Regions from separate parts of the Pseudomonas sp. Teo4 genome, predicted to be linked through region 2. Evidence: predicted binding sites of a transcription regulator. Region 2 holds the regulator's gene; each other region holds the start of a gene.
What was found. The regulator sigma-54, encoded in region 2, starts transcription at its own class of promoters, with help from an activator protein. The targets are predictions, from matches to a motif close to ANTGGCATNNANNTTGCTNT.
Positions count from the first base shown of each region.

Region 1: a site for sigma-54 is predicted at 943-962, ahead of PspTeo4_RS01800 (CmpA/NrtA family ABC transporter substrate-binding protein). Genes of this name have one in related genera too.
Region 3: a site for sigma-54 is predicted at 1,397-1,416, ahead of PspTeo4_RS07530 (ammonium transporter). Genes of this name have one in related genera too.
Region 4: a site for sigma-54 is predicted at 2,587-2,606, ahead of flgB (flagellar basal body rod protein FlgB). Genes of this name have one in related genera too.

Region 1 is NZ_JAXCIL010000001.1:340,355-344,125, forward strand. Features, by position in the region: gene PspTeo4_RS01800 (CmpA/NrtA family ABC transporter substrate-binding protein) at 1-902, opposite strand, end outside; gene PspTeo4_RS01805 (quinone-dependent dihydroorotate dehydrogenase) at 1,029-2,054, shown strand; gene rmf (ribosome modulation factor) at 2,153-2,368, opposite strand; gene rlmKL (bifunctional 23S rRNA (guanine(2069)-N(7))-methyltransferase RlmK/23S rRNA (guanine(2445)-N(2))-methyltransferase RlmL) at 2,929-3,771, shown strand, end outside.
Region 2 is NZ_JAXCIL010000005.1:49,093-52,863, forward strand. Features, by position in the region: gene lptB (LPS export ABC transporter ATP-binding protein) at 1-50, shown strand, start outside; gene PspTeo4_RS29085 (RNA polymerase factor sigma-54) at 223-1,716, shown strand; gene hpf (ribosome hibernation-promoting factor, HPF/YfiA family) at 1,795-2,103, shown strand; gene ptsN (PTS IIA-like nitrogen regulatory protein PtsN) at 2,116-2,580, shown strand; gene rapZ (RNase adapter RapZ) at 2,583-3,437, shown strand; gene PspTeo4_RS29105 (HPr family phosphocarrier protein) at 3,458-3,730, shown strand.
Region 3 is NZ_JAXCIL010000001.1:1,644,585-1,648,355, reverse strand. Features, by position in the region: gene PspTeo4_RS07530 (ammonium transporter) at 1-1,264, opposite strand, end outside; gene PspTeo4_RS07525 (hypothetical protein) at 1,446-1,643, shown strand; gene PspTeo4_RS07520 (DUF3303 domain-containing protein) at 1,667-1,954, opposite strand; gene PspTeo4_RS07515 (hypothetical protein) at 2,047-2,490, opposite strand; gene PspTeo4_RS07510 (class II aldolase/adducin family protein) at 2,808-3,632, shown strand; gene PspTeo4_RS07505 (ABC transporter substrate-binding protein) at 3,643-3,771, shown strand, end outside.
Region 4 is NZ_JAXCIL010000001.1:3,228,338-3,232,108, reverse strand. Features, by position in the region: gene flgA (flagellar basal body P-ring formation chaperone FlgA) at 1-250, opposite strand, end outside; gene PspTeo4_RS14465 (chemotaxis protein CheV) at 315-1,244, shown strand; gene cheR (protein-glutamate O-methyltransferase CheR) at 1,296-2,123, shown strand; gene flgB (flagellar basal body rod protein FlgB) at 2,653-3,060, shown strand; gene flgC (flagellar basal body rod protein FlgC) at 3,063-3,506, shown strand; gene flgD (flagellar hook assembly protein FlgD) at 3,522-3,771, shown strand, end outside.

The DNA.
Region 1 (3,771 bases), on a different contig from region 2:
GCGTGGCGGTCCTGCCAGTGGTTGCCCAGGCCGTCCTGGTAGTCGCCAAGCAGGCGCGGCTCGACGCATTCCAGTGGCGTGTCCAGGTAGGCGCTGCCGCTGAGCAGTTGCGCCGTGCCTCGGCGGTTCTCCGGGCTTTGCTCGATAAAGCGACTGGCGGCCAGTATTGCCTTGACCAGTGCGCGGGCGCTGTTGGGGTACTGCTCGGCGAAGGCGCGGGCACAGCCCAGGACTTTTTCCGGATGGTCCGGCCAGATCGACTGGCTGGTTGCCAAGGTAAAGCCCTGGCCTTTGGCCACGGCGTCGGCCGACCATGGTTCGCCGACACAGAAACCGTCGATTCGACCCGCCTGGATATGCGCGGCCATCTGTGCGGGCGGCACCACCACGCTGTTGACGTCTTCGAGTGGGTGAATGCCCTGGCTCGCCAGCCAGTAATACAGCCACATGGCATGGGTGCCGGTGGGGAAGGTCTGGGCAAAGGTCAGGCGTGCGCCATGCTGGTGCACCAGGCGCGCCAGTGCTTCAGGGTTGGTCACGCCCTTGCGTTGCAGGGAGGGCGACAGGTTGATGGCCTGGGCGTTCTGGTTCAAACCCATGAGCACTGCCATGGGGCTGGTCGGTACGCCGCCGATCCCCAGGTGTACCGCGTAGATCAGGCCGTACAGGCAATGCGCGGCATCCAGCTCGCCGCTGACCAGTTTGTCGCGAAGACCCGCCCAGGAGCCTTGGCGATGGAGGTTCAGGGTCAGTCCGTATTGCTGAGCGAAGCCCTGGGTAGCGGCGACCACCACCGAGGCGCAGTCGGTCAGGGCCATGAAACCGATATCGAGGCTGGGCTTTTCCGGCGCATCACTGCCGTTCACCCACGCCAGAGGCATTGCCGGGGGTACTGTGTTCACAAGGTTCCTCGCCCGTACTGAATAGGCTGTACGGGCTTTCGAAGCAACGCATGTGCCAAGGCCCTGTCATGCCGGGCGCGCGCTGGCTATAATCGCCCCCTCACTCACCGCGAGTCTTGCCCGCCCATGTATACCCTGGCCCGCCAGCTGCTGTTCAAGCTTTCCCCGGAAACCTCCCACGACCTGTCACTGGACCTGATCGGCGCCGGTGGCCGTCTCGGTCTCAACGGCCTGCTGTGCAAGCAGCCAGCGGCGTTGCCGGTGACCGTCATGGGCTTGAACTTTGCCAACCCGGTAGGCCTGGCCGCCGGCCTGGACAAGAACGGTGCGGCCATCGACGGCTTCGCCCAGCTGGGCTTCGGCTTCGTCGAAATCGGCACCGTGACCCCGCGTCCGCAGCCGGGCAACCCGAGGCCGCGTCTGTTCCGTCTGCCGGAAGCGACGGCAATCATCAACCGCATGGGCTTCAACAACCTGGGCGTCGATCACTTGCTCGAACGTGTTCGTGCTTCGCGCTACCAGGGCGTGCTGGGTATCAACATCGGCAAGAACTTCGATACCCCGGTGGAGCGTGCGGTCGATGACTACCTGATCTGCCTTGAAAAGGTTTATCGCGAAGCCAGCTACATCACAGTCAATGTCAGCTCGCCGAACACCCCCGGCCTGCGCAGCCTGCAGTTCGGCGACTCGCTCAAGCAGTTGCTCGACACCCTGGCTGAGCGTCGCGAGCAATTGGCGGTCGAGCATGGCAGGCGCGTACCGCTGGCCATCAAGATCGCGCCGGACATGAGCGACGAGGAAACCGCCCAGGTGGCGGCTGCCTTGATCGAATCGGGCATGGACGCGGTGATCGCCACCAACACCACCCTGAGCCGTGAAGGCGTCGAAGGGCTGCCTTATGGCGGGGAGGCTGGCGGCCTGTCGGGCGCTCCGGTGCTGGAAAAGAGCACGCACACCGTGAAGGTGCTGGCGGGGGAGCTGGCCGGCAAGCTGCCTATCATTGCCGCGGGCGGTATTACCGAAGGCCGTCACGCCGCAGAGAAGATCGCTGCTGGCGCCAGCCTGGTGCAGATCTACTCAGGCTTCATCTACAAAGGCCCAGCGCTGATTCGTGAAGCCGTGGATGCCATCGCCGCCATGCCGCGTGCATAAAACGAAGGCATAAAAAAGGGCCCCTTGAAAGGGGCCCCTGGGCCTTAGCCCGCCGCCCGGATAGGGCGCGCATGGTAAATCGAATTCAGTGTCCTCTTTCAGCCAACGGCGTGATTTTCGTTGAGTCTATGGATGCCAGCGGTGCCAGTCATTCCGTCCCAGTTATCACCGCGACCTTCACGCCAGCCGTTGATCCAGGCTTGGCGAACTGAAGGAAGATTAAAGGGGCAAAGCTCGCGGGATTTGCCGGTGACCCCATATTGGTAACCACGTGAATATGCTCTTTCCAACGGATCACGCTTACATCTCTTCATAAGGTGTAGACCTCACTTGTTGACTGTAATGTCCCGTCGGCCTCTCCGAGGCCGGGCAGAGTCTTTCTGCCGGTGTGCGCTCGCTGCCGGCGTCGCGAGCTGAAGGTGCCGCTTCGTTGCGATGCGGCCTGAGACCAGTTCTAACGAATGCGAGTCACCGTGTGAATGATCGATTTGTCATAAGGACGTAACCTTTCTGAGGGTGAGGGGATAAGTAAATAAATGCGACTCAACCTTGTTTGGGGTTAAGGCCGCTATGATCGGCGTTTGCCGATCATTGACGTCATTTCGCCAGCGCTGCTGTGTGATGACAGAAATATCTAGTAATGCGACGAAGGGTCACATTTGCCCCCAAGGCGCTGGCATTTTTTGTACTGCTTGATGATCTAAGCTGTCCTCGTTGCTGACGAGGGGCCGATCGGTCAGGCGGCCCGGCCTGTTTCCGGCTCATGTAGAGCAGGGAAGGCCACCCGGACATCTGCTGGAAAGGTGTTCGGGCAAACATCGGCGGGGCGATGCGTCGCAACGTCACTTATCTAGCCCAAGGCTCTGGAATACACATGTCGGACCGTTTCGAACTTTATCTCACCTGCCCCAAAGGCCTGGAAGGCCTGCTCGCCGAAGAGGCCAAAGGCCTGGGCCTTGAGGAGGTGCGCGAGCACACCTCGGCCATTCGCGGCGCCGCCGACATGGAAACCGCCTACCGCCTGTGCATCTGGTCGCGCCTGGCCAACCGGGTGCTGCTGGTGCTCAAGCGCTTCGGCATGAAGAATGCCGATGACCTCTACGACGGCGTGCACGCGGTGGATTGGGCTGATCACCTCGCTGCCGACGGCACCTTGGCGGTTGAGTTCAGTGGCCATGGTTCGGGTATCGACAACACCCACTTCGGTGCGCTCAAGGTCAAGGACGCCATCGTCGACAAGTTGCGAAACCGTGAAGGTCTGCGCCCTTCGGTGGAAAAGGTCGACCCTGATGTGCGCGTGCACCTGCGTCTGGACCGTGGTGAAGCGATCCTGTCGCTCGATCTGTCCGGCCACAGCCTGCACCAGCGCGGCTACCGCCTGCAGCAAGGCGCTGCGCCGCTGAAGGAAAACCTGGCAGCGGCGGTGCTGATTCGTGCCGGCTGGCCGCGCATTGCCGCTGAGGGCGGCGCCCTGACCGACCCGATGTGCGGTGTGGGTACCTTCCTGGTGGAAGCGGCGATGATCGCTGCCGACATCGCCCCCAACCTCAAGCGCGAACGCTGGGGCTTCAGCAACTGGCTCGGCCATGTCCCGGCGTTGTGGCGCAAGGTGCAGGAGCAGGCACAGGCCCGTGCCGAGGCCGGGTTGGCCAAGCCGCCTCTGTGGATTCGCGGCTACGAGGCCGATCCTCGGCTGATTCAGCCGGGTCGTAACAAC
Region 2 (3,771 bases):
CCAACGATCTGGTCAAAGAGGTTTACCTGGGTCACGAGTTCCGGCTCTGACCTCGGCGCGCCTGGAGCACTGGCAATAGCGCCTCAACGAGGCTTAAGTTGTTACAGCGCTCTAGGCAAACGCTACAATTTAAGGCATAAAACTTGCTTGATTTGGCGCCCCGGCGCCCTCGTGTAGTGGATGGCGCATGCGCGCCGGCGAACAAGGTATTTAGCCCCTGCCATGAAACCATCGCTCGTCCTAAAAATGGGCCAGCAACTGACGATGACACCGCAGTTGCAACAGGCCATCCGCCTGCTCCAGCTTTCTACCCTGGACCTCCAACAGGAAATCCAGGAAGCGCTGGAGTCCAATCCGATGCTCGAACGTCAGGAAGACGGCGACGACTTCGACAACAGCGACCCGATGGCGGACAACGCCGAGAACAAGCCGGCCGCCGAAGTTCAGGACAACAGTTTCCAGGAAAGCACGCCCAGTGCCGAGAACCTGGAGGACGGTGAGTGGAACGAGCGCATTCCCAACGAGCTTCCAGTCGACACGGCCTGGGAAGACATCTACCAGACCAGCGCCAGCAGCCTGCCCAGCAACGATGATGACGAGTGGGACTTCACCACCCGCACATCCGCAGGCGAGAGCCTGCAGAGCCACCTGCTGTGGCAACTGAACCTGGCACCGATGTCGGACACCGACCGCCTGATCGCCGTCACCCTGATCGACAGCATCAACGACCAGGGCTACCTGGAAGACACCCTCGAAGAAATCTGCGAGGGCTTCGACCCAGAGCTGGACATCGAACTCGACGAGGTCGAAGCCGTCCTGCATCGCATCCAGCAGTTCGAGCCCGCCGGGGTCGGCGCACGCAATCTTGGCGAGTGCTTGCTGCTGCAACTGCGCCAACTGCCCGCCAGCACACCGTGGATGACCGAAGCCAAACGCTTGGTGGTCGACTTCATCGACCTGCTCGGCAGCCGCGACTACAGCCAGTTGATGCGCCGCATGAAGCTCAAGGAAGACGAGCTGCGCCAGGTCATCGAACTGGTGCAGAGCCTCAACCCGCGCCCAGGCTCGCAGATCGAATCCAGCGAACCGGAATACGTGGTGCCCGACGTGATCGTGCGCAAGGACAGCGACCGCTGGCTGGTCGAGCTGAACCAGGAGGCGATCCCACGCCTGCGGGTCAATCCACAGTACGCCGGGTTTGTCCGCCGCGCCGACACCAGCGCCGACAACACCTTCATGCGCAATCAGCTGCAGGAGGCTCGCTGGTTCATCAAGAGCCTGCAAAGCCGCAACGAAACCCTGATGAAGGTCGCCACCCAGATCGTCGAGCACCAACGCGGCTTCCTCGACCACGGTGACGAAGCGATGAAGCCGTTGGTGCTGCACGACATCGCCGAAGCGGTAGGCATGCACGAGTCGACGATTTCCCGGGTCACCACCCAGAAATACATGCACACACCCCGTGGCATCTACGAACTGAAATACTTTTTCTCCAGCCACGTCAGCACCTCCGAAGGCGGAGAATGCTCGTCTACGGCGATCCGCGCGATCATCAAGAAACTGGTTGCGGCGGAAAATCAGAAAAAGCCATTGAGTGACAGCAAGATCGCTGGTTTACTGGAGGCACAAGGCATTCAGGTAGCCCGTCGCACCGTCGCCAAGTACCGCGAGTCCCTCGGCATCGCGCCGTCGAGCGAGCGCAAGCGACTGATGTAGCCCCTGAATGTGCCAAAGCGTTTGCGGGGCAGGTGCAATACCTGCCTCTTTATGCACGGGCAACAAAGGAGAAGCTGTATGCAAGTCAACATCAGTGGACACCATGTAGAAGTCACCTCCCCTCTGCGCGACTACGTAGAGCAAAAGCTTAAGCGCGTGGAGGGTCACTTCGACAAGATCACCAACGTGCAGGTCATCCTGAAAGTCGAGAAACTGCAACAGAAGGTCGAAGCGACCCTGCAGATTCCCGGTGGCGAAGTGGTAGCAAACGCGGAACACGAAGACATGTATGCAGCGATCGACGCCATGGCCGACAAGCTCGACCGCCAACTGAAAAAACACAAGGAAAAACAGCAAAGCCTGCTGCAAGGTGCAGCCGCACGCTGATCCCCCTCATCCATGATCCGACTTGAAACCATCCTGACCCCCGGCCGTTCCCTGGTGAACGTGCCGGGAGGCAGTAAAAAGCGCGCCCTGGAAAAGGTCGCCAACCTCATTGCCGAACAAGTGCCAGAGCTGGAGATGCAAGACGTCTTCGAAAAACTGATCGGCCGTGAAAAACTCGGCTCGACCGGTTTCGGCAACGGTATTGCCATCCCTCACTGCCGACTTGAAGGTTGCACTGCACCGGTTAGCGCACTGCTGCACCTGGATGCCCCTATCGATTACGACGCCATCGATGGCGCCCCGGTCGACCTGCTGTTCGTCCTGCTGGTCCCCGAAGCCGCCACTGATGCCCACCTAGAACTGCTGCGCCAGATCGCCAGCATGCTCGATCGCAAGGAGGTCCGCGATCGCCTGCGTTCCGCCGCCAGCAGCGAGGCCCTGTTCCAGGTTGTCCTGGACGCACAGAACGAGCACTGAACATGCGCCTGATCATCGTCAGCGGCCGGTCCGGCTCGGGCAAGAGTACCGCCCTTGATGTGCTGGAAGACAACGGCTACTACTGCATCGACAACCTCCCCGCCGGGCTGCTACCGCAGCTGGCGGAGAATGCGCTGATCAATACCGAGCTACAGCAGCCCAAGGTTGCCGTTTCCATCGACGCTCGAAACCTGCCGAGCCACCTGACGCGGTTTCCCGAACTGCTCGAAGAAGCCCGCGGCCGGCACATCCAGTGCGATGTACTGTTTCTGGACGCTGACGAAGAAACGCTGCTCAAACGCTTCTCCGAGACCCGGCGGCGCCATCCGCTGACCAACGCCAACCGTTCGCTGGCCGAAGCGATCCGTGTCGAAAGCGAGTTGCTGGGGCCGATTTCCGACCTGGCCGACCTCAAGATCGACACCACCAACCTCAACCTGTACCAGCTGCGCGACTCGATCAAGCTGCGCCTGCTGAACCAGCCTGAACCTGGCACAGCCTTTTTGGTCGAATCGTTCGGTTTCAAGCGAGGCATGCCGGTCGATGCCGACCTGGTGTTCGATGTCCGCTGCCTGCCCAACCCTTACTGGAAGCCAGAGCTGCGTGAACACTCCGGTCTCGACCAACCGGTAATCGATTATCTGGCCGCCCAGCCGGATGTCGAAGAGATGTTCAACGATATCTCCAGCTACCTGCTGAAATGGTTGCCCCGCTTTGCCGCCAGCAATCGCGCCTACGTCACCATTGCCATTGGTTGCACTGGCGGTCACCACCGTTCTGTGTACCTGACCGAGCGCCTCGGCCAGCTACTTCAGCAATCCCTGAAAAACGTCCAGGTCCGCCACCGCGACCTATAGCCCACAGGATCCGCACCACGATGCCCGCCCGCGAAATTACCATCATCAACAAGTTGGGCCTGCATGCCCGGGCGGCAGCCAAATTCGTCGGCGTGGCCGGTCGATTCCCCTGCCAGGTCAGGGTCGGCCGAGCCCCCGACAAGATGGTGGACGGTAAAAGCATCATGGCCGTGATGATGCTGGCGGCAGGTAAAGGAACCCAGGTCCATCTGCTTACCGAGGGCGAGCAAGATGGCGATGCCATGGATGCCCTGGTAGCGCTGATCAACAACTTCTTCGACGAAGGCGAGTAAGCCTTCAGGGCTCGACACAACTCCTTCAGCGGTGGCGAAAT
Region 3 (3,771 bases), on a different contig from region 2:
CTTCGGCTTCTTCATCCACCCGCAGCCCGCCGCACAGAGCGCCGGCGACCTTGTAGGCGATCAGGCTGGTAGCGCCCGAGAACACCACACTGAACAGGATCGCACCGGCATTGACCAGTACCTGATCAAGCAGCCCACGACCTTCGGCAAAACTCTGCCCACCGATGGCGGTCAGCGCGAATACCGGCGTCAGCAGGCCGCCCAGAATGCCGGCAACGCCGTGTACGCCGAACACATCAAAGGCATCGTCGAGGCCAATCATCGGTTTGAGCTTTTCCACCGACCAGACACACACCGGGCCCGCGATCAAACCCAGCAGAATGGCGCCCATGGGGCCCACGTAGCCGCACGCAGGGGTGATCGCCACCAGCCCGGCGATGGCGCCGGACAACGCACCGAACATGCTCGGCCGGCCACGGTGCTGCCATTCCACCAGCATCCAGCCCAGGGCACCGGCGCAGCTGGCGAGCATGGTGTTGACCATCACCAGCATGGCGAAGCCGTTGGCGGCCAGGGCGCAGCCGCCACAAAAGCCCAGCCAGCCCACCCACAGCAGCGAACCGCCAGTTAGCGTCATGGTCATGTTGTGCGGTGCCAACGACGGCGTGCCAAAGTCACGGCGGCGCCCCAGCAGCCAGGCGCCTACCAGCGCGGCGATGCCGACGTTCAGATGCACCACGTTACCGCCGGCGAAGTCCTGCACACCGAGGTCGAACACCCAGCCCCCACCCCAGGCCATGTGCGCCATGGGGATGTAGTTGATGGTCAACCACACCACCATGAATACCATCACCGCAGCGAACTTCATGCGCTCGGCCAGGCCGCCGACGATGATCGCCGGGGTAATGGCGGCAAACAGCAGCATGAACAGGAAGTACAGGTACTCCGGGATGGTGCCGACTACCGTGTCCTTGGTGATGCCCACCATGAACAGCTTGTCGAGGCCGCCGACCACCGCCTGCAACGCGCCGCCGTCGGTGAAAGTCAGGCTGTAGCCGTAGATCGCGAACAGTACGGACATCAACGCAGCGGTGCAGAACACCTGCATCAGAATCGACAGAACGTTCTTGGTGCGTGCCATGCCGCCATAGAACAGCGCCAGACCCGGCAGGGTCATCAGCAGCACCACCAGCGAACACACTGCGACGAAGGCTGTGTCACCGCTATCAATGGCTGGCGGGGCCTCGTCCGCAAGGGCCGTGACACTGGCGAACAAAAGGGAAAAACCCAACATACCACGGCACACATGGGAAAACCGGATCATGCCTGTTGCCTCCAACCGACGGGAAATTATCCGGCCCGCTGTCGGGAAGACGGGCCGGATTCGAACCGCAGAAAAAGCTGGGTGAGGACGGCGCCCAATCTTCCTGTGGGTCAATTTAGTTTCCCAGCAGGCAAAGCAATTGACCTGCCAAAACTGAACATCGGCGGTACGATTGTGCTAAATGCTTGAATTGAAATCTGTTTGTTTGGCGGGGTTGGCGGCGGCGGGAAAAGTGCGTTTATCGAAGCGCCTGCTGTTGGTGCGCAATTGCTTGAAAGTGACCGGCAAGGAGCCGCTGCAAGCCCACTTTGGGGCGCCCGGAAGGTCCGGCAGCGCTTTCGCGCAAGGCGAGGACCGGACGTCTGAACCGGTCCCCTAAACCGCAATGCTGCGCAGGTGTGCTCAGCCACCTATCCGGCTTGCAGCCGCCATCAGCAAGGGCGCGGCGTGCTCGTCAGTCAGTGCGGGATACACCTGCATATCCATCAGGTCGCTCCACTCCAGTACCCACCCAAGCACCACCTTCAGCTCATCGGTCTCGACCACACCGAATCCTTGGTGGCTACCAATGGCATGCCAGCGGCCAATGACTTTCAGGCCATCTGGCGGCGCGCCCTGGGTTTTGACGAAGCGCGTTATGGCGGCGTTGCGATTTTCCGCGCTGATGGTCCAGTGAATGATGTACAGCATTGGGCACCTCCTGGTCGGGATCGGCGCCTGACGGCTGCGCCTCCTGCAGGGCACCGGGGCCACAGGCGGGCGACTGCCATGCCATGCACAGGTCAACCCGCGTTGATGTCGCCGCAGAACAATGGGCGGCTGCCATCGGCAGGGCTGGTACGAACGAGCAAGGCGTATTCACCTTTGGCCAGTTCACGGAGCGCCACCGGAGCCTGGGCCCAATGCCGGGTGCGCGCAGCCATGGAGGGGTAGTCGACGTTGTTGGCCTGGTGAGTTTCATACGCGGGGCTTGCGCCCAGTTGCTGGCAGGAGCCCGCATAGATAGCGGTGTCCAGCCGGCTGGGGACGGCCATGTCCTGAGGCACGCCACCGACGGTGAGCAGGATGCTGGTCTGGTCACCGGCCGGGCTGAGTGTGGCGCGGGCGATATGCTGTGCATTCAGCGGGGTAGCACTGAGGGGGACATCGACAATTTCGGCTCTGTTCGCGCAAGCGGAAATTGCCCCTACCACCACTACCAACGCCATCAAAGGTGTTCTGTTCATCACAGATCTCCTGAGTTGAGGTGCGTTGATCTTGTCCCCCCCATGAAGTCTAGTGACCTGGACAGGATGCGGGAGCTGGCCGATAGGTGGTCATGCTCACCGCTCAGCCAGCCAAAATGCGCATTACAAATATCAGAGCAAATTTATATTCTGAAAAATAATAATAAAAATAGATCAAAACAGTATTTCTTCGCCGCCCTACCCCCTTGCTACAGTCCCTTCAGACCCGACCCCTCGCACGGTGGAGGCCCCGATTCATCCCCCTGCGAGCGCCCTTGGGTATGGCAGGACGGATCATTGCCCCGTGAGGTACTGCCATGAGTCAACACGCACCGCGCCACAGTGTCGCCCGCCTGCCCAGCCACAACCACCGCCTGCAGATCGACACTCCACCTGTTTTCAGCGACAAACTCGCCGAACGCCTGCACCGCAAACAGCGCCTGGCTGCCTCCTACCGGCTGTTCGCCGAACTGGGCTTCGAAGTGGGCCTGGCCGGCCACTTCACCGCCCGCGATCCAATCGAAACCGACCATTACTGGATCAACCCGCTGGGTGTGCCCTTCTCGCAGCTGCGCACCAGCGACCTGCTGCGGGTCAATGGCGAGGGCCAGGTGGTCGAAGGCCAGGGGCTGCTCAACACCAGCGCCCTGGAGCTGCACTACGAACTGCAACGGGCCCGCGCCGATGTGGTGGGCATTGCCCATCTGCATGGTTTCCATGGCCGGGTCTGGTCGTCGCTGGGGCAACTGTTTGCACCGATCACCGCCGAGACATCGGCCTTCATCGGCGAACAGGTGCTGTTCGATCGCCATGCCCTGCGCAATGCCGACGGCAGCCTGCTGCAGGACCGCGACGAAGTAGCCCGCGCTTTTGTCCAGACCTTCGCCGACAACAACCTGCTGGTCTGGCAGAACCACGGCCTGTGGACCACCGGCCAGACCGTGGAAAGCGCCGCCTGGCGTTTCATCCTCGCCGACGACACCGCGCGCGCCCATCTGCTGGCCTACTCTGCCGGCCAGCCACGCATCCCGACACTGGAGGAAGACGCATCCAGCCTGGCCCAACGCGAACTGTTCGGCTGGCTGAACTTCCTGCCGCTGTGGGACCGCATCGTCCAGCAACAGCCCGACCTGCTGGACTGAGGAGTTCGTCATGGCGATCGACATCAGCCGCCGCGCGTTCCTGCGCCGCAGTGCCATTGCCGGGTTGGCCGCAGGGCTTGCGCCCACGTTGGCCAACGCAGGCGAAGCGCTTCGGGTTTGGCGCTACAAAGGCCAGGCT
Region 4 (3,771 bases), on a different contig from region 2:
TGCACAGCGGCATGCGCAGGCGTGGGTCGAGCGAGTTGACCTGGATCTCGTAGCGGCCCACGGTCTGGGTCGTGGCCAGGTAATCCTCGACGGTAAATTCAAGAAACCCTTGGGTGACACCGATAAGCTGTTCAGGCAAGGTGAACGCGTCCGCCAGCGTACGAGCGCCGGGTGCCAACAGGCACAGCGCGGCGAGCGTGCTGCTCAGTAGGCGGGTCAATCGTCGGAAAAATGTCGTTTTCGTGTACATGGCACTCAAAAAAGCAAAGCCCGTGCCGACTCTGTGCATAGGCTGACAAGTAAAGGAGTCTGGCATGGCTGGTGTTATGGATTCGGTCAACCAGCGCACGCAACTGGTGGGGCAGAATCGCCTGGAATTGCTGTTGTTCCGCCTCAACGGCGAGCAACTCTACGGCATCAATGTATTCAAGGTCAGGGAGGTGCTGCAGTGCCCGGAGCTGACCTTGCTGCCCAAGTCCCACCCGGTGGTGCGTGGTGTGGCCAATATTCGCGGGGCGACCATCCCGATCCTCGACTTGTCGATGGCGACCGGGTTGCCCGGCCTCAAGGAAGAGACGCGCAACAGTTTCGTGATCATCACCGAGTACAACACCAAGACCCAAGGGTTCCTGGTGCACTCGGTAGAGCGCATCGTCAACATGAACTGGGAGGAGATCCACCCGCCACCCAAGGGGACCGGCCGTGATCACTACCTGACAGCGGTCACGCGGGTGGACAACCGCATGGTCGAGATCATCGATGTGGAGAAGGTGCTGGCCGAGGTGGCTCCGTCGTCCGAATCGGTGTCCGCCGGGGTGATCGATGCCGAAGTGCAGGACAAGGCCGTGCTGCTGCGGGTGCTCACCGTCGACGATTCGTCGGTGGCGCGCAAGCAGGTCAGCCGCTGCTTGCAGACGGTCGGTGTCGAAGTGGTGGCGCTCAACGATGGTCGTCAGGCCCTGGATTACCTGCGCAAGCTGGTGGACGAGGGCAAGCGGCCGGAAGAAGAGTTCCTGATGATGATCTCGGACATTGAAATGCCGGAAATGGACGGCTATACGCTGACTGCGGAGATTCGCAGCGACCCGCGTATGCAAAAATTGCACATCGTCCTGCATACTTCGCTGTCCGGGGTGTTCAACCAGGCCATGGTGAAGAAAGTCGGTGCCGATGACTTCCTGGCCAAGTTCAAGCCGGATGACCTTGCCCAGCGCGTGGTCGACCGGATCAAGGCAACGCATTGAAGCAGCCGGGGGCCAGCTCCCGGCACCAGTGATTGAAAAGAGGCGGCAGTAGTGTCTACGGGTAATTTGGATTTCGAACAGTTCCGGGTATTCCTGGAGAAAGCCTGTGGCATCCTGCTGGGCGAGAATAAGCAGTATCTGGTCTCCAGCCGTCTCAACAAGCTGATGGAGCAGCAGGGCATCAAGAGCCTGGGCGAGCTGGTGCAGCGTATTCAGACGCAACCGCGCGGCGGCCTGCGCGAGCAGGTGGTCGATGCCATGACCACCAACGAGACCTTGTGGTTTCGCGACACCTATCCATTCGAAGTGTTGAAGAACAAGGTGGTTCCGGAGTTCATCAAGGGCAACCCGGGCCAGCGCTTGCGCATCTGGTCGGCAGCCTGTTCGTCGGGGCAGGAGCCTTATTCCATCTCGATGGCGCTGGACGAATTCGAGCGCAGCAACCTTGGGCAACTGAAGATGGGGGCGCAGATCGTCGCCACCGACCTGTCCGGTTCGATGTTGACCAACTGCAAGACCGGCGAGTACGACAGCCTGGCCATTGCCCGCGGCTTGTCTCAAGAGCGGCTGCAGCGTTACTTCGATACCAAGGGGCCGGGGCGTTGGGCGGTGAAGCCGGCCATTCGCAGCCGTGTCGAGTTCCGTTCGTTCAACTTGCTCGATAGCTATGCGGCTTTGGGCAAGTTCGACATCGTGTTTTGCCGCAACGTGCTGATCTACTTCTCGGCGCAGGTGAAGAAGGACATTCTGCTGCGGATTCACAGCACCTTGAAGCCGGGTGGGTATCTGTTCCTTGGTGCGTCCGAGGCTTTGAACGGGCTGCCGGACCATTACCAGATGGTGCAGTGCAGTCCGGGGATCATCTATCAGGCCAAGTGATCAGGTAGGGCGGGTGCTTGTCTTTGGATTTGCGGCGCCTGGTAGATCGAGCGCCGCCCGCGCGGCGCATCGCGAGCAAGGCTCGCTCCTACGTTTGTTTCGGGCCAGTTATGCCTGTGGGAAATGTGCGCGAACGCCTTGGCGCATGGCGCAATATCGAGGCGTACAAACAAGGCGGTCGCGCGCGCCTGTCATAGGCGTTACTGGCCGTAAACAAACGTAGGAGCGAGCCTTGCTCGCGATGCGCCGCGCGGGCGGCGCTCGATCTACCAGGCACCGCATCTCTCCCGACTAACCCTCGTCGCCCCGCCACCTCGCCTCTGACGTCAATTTTTTGTTTTGCCGCTTTTGCCGCCCGGCAATTGCCGCTCAGGCATCTTCAAGCGGAAGCACTTTGCCGCTTTTCTGGCATGCCGCCGCTGCCGAAAATCGCTTAAACCCCGCAAACATGGGCTTTACAAGGTTTGGCACAGCCCTTGCTATACCTTCGGCAACGACACTCCGGTCAACCTTCGAAGGTTTCCCCGACATGAGCATCAGTTTCGACAAGGCACTTGGCATCCACGAAAAGGCGCTGGGCTTCCGCGCCCAGCGCGCCGAAGTGCTGGCCAACAACATCGCCAACGCTGACACGCCCAACTACAAGGCGCGTGACATGGACTTCTCGTCGGTGCTTGCCGCCGAGAGCCAGAAGCAGCAAAGCGGCCGCTTCGCCATGGACCGTACCAACAGCCGGCACATCGAGGCCGAAGGCCTGACCATGGCGGACGACACCTTGAAGTACCGCACGCCCGACATGCCGTCGATCGACCAGAACACCGTGGACGCCCAGGTAGAGCAGGCGAACTACACGGAAAACGCCATGGGTTTCCAGGCCAGCTTCACCCTGCTCAACAGTAAATTCAAAGGGCTGGTTTCGGCCCTGCGCGGAGAGTAACCATGTCCCTGTCCAGTGTCTTCAACATCGCAGGCTCCGGCATGAGCGCGCAGAACACGCGTCTCAATACCGTGGCTTCCAACATCGCCAACGCCGAGACCGTCTCGTCGAGCATCGATCAGACTTACCGTGCACGCCACCCGGTGTTCGCCACCACTTTCCAGAGCGCGCAGAACGGTGCCAGCCAGTCGCTGTTCGAAGATCAGGGCGAAGCCGGGCAGGGTGTGCAGGTCAAGGGCATCATCGAAGACCAGAGCAATCTGGAGGCGCGTTACGAGCCTAATCACCCGGCGGCGAACAAGGACGGCTACGTCTACTACCCGAACGTCAATGTGGTCGAGGAAATGGCTGACATGATCTCCGCCAGCCGCGCGTTCCAGACCAACGCCGAGCTGATGAACACCGCCAAGAACATGATGCAGAAAGTGCTGACCCTGGGTCAGTGATAAGGAATCCAGACCATGGCAGTCGATAGCACCAGCGGTGTGAACCTCAATGACGTCATCGCGGCGTCCGGTGTCACCACCAGCAGCACCAACAAGAGCTCGGCGACCAGTTCGGCGACCGGAAACCAGACGCTGGGCAAGGATGCGTTCCTGCAGTTGCTGGTCACCCAGATGCAGAACCAGAACCCGCTGGACCCGCAGGACAACAGCGAGTTCGTCGCCCAGCTGGCGCAGTTCAGTAGCCTCGAAGGCATTACTTCGCTGA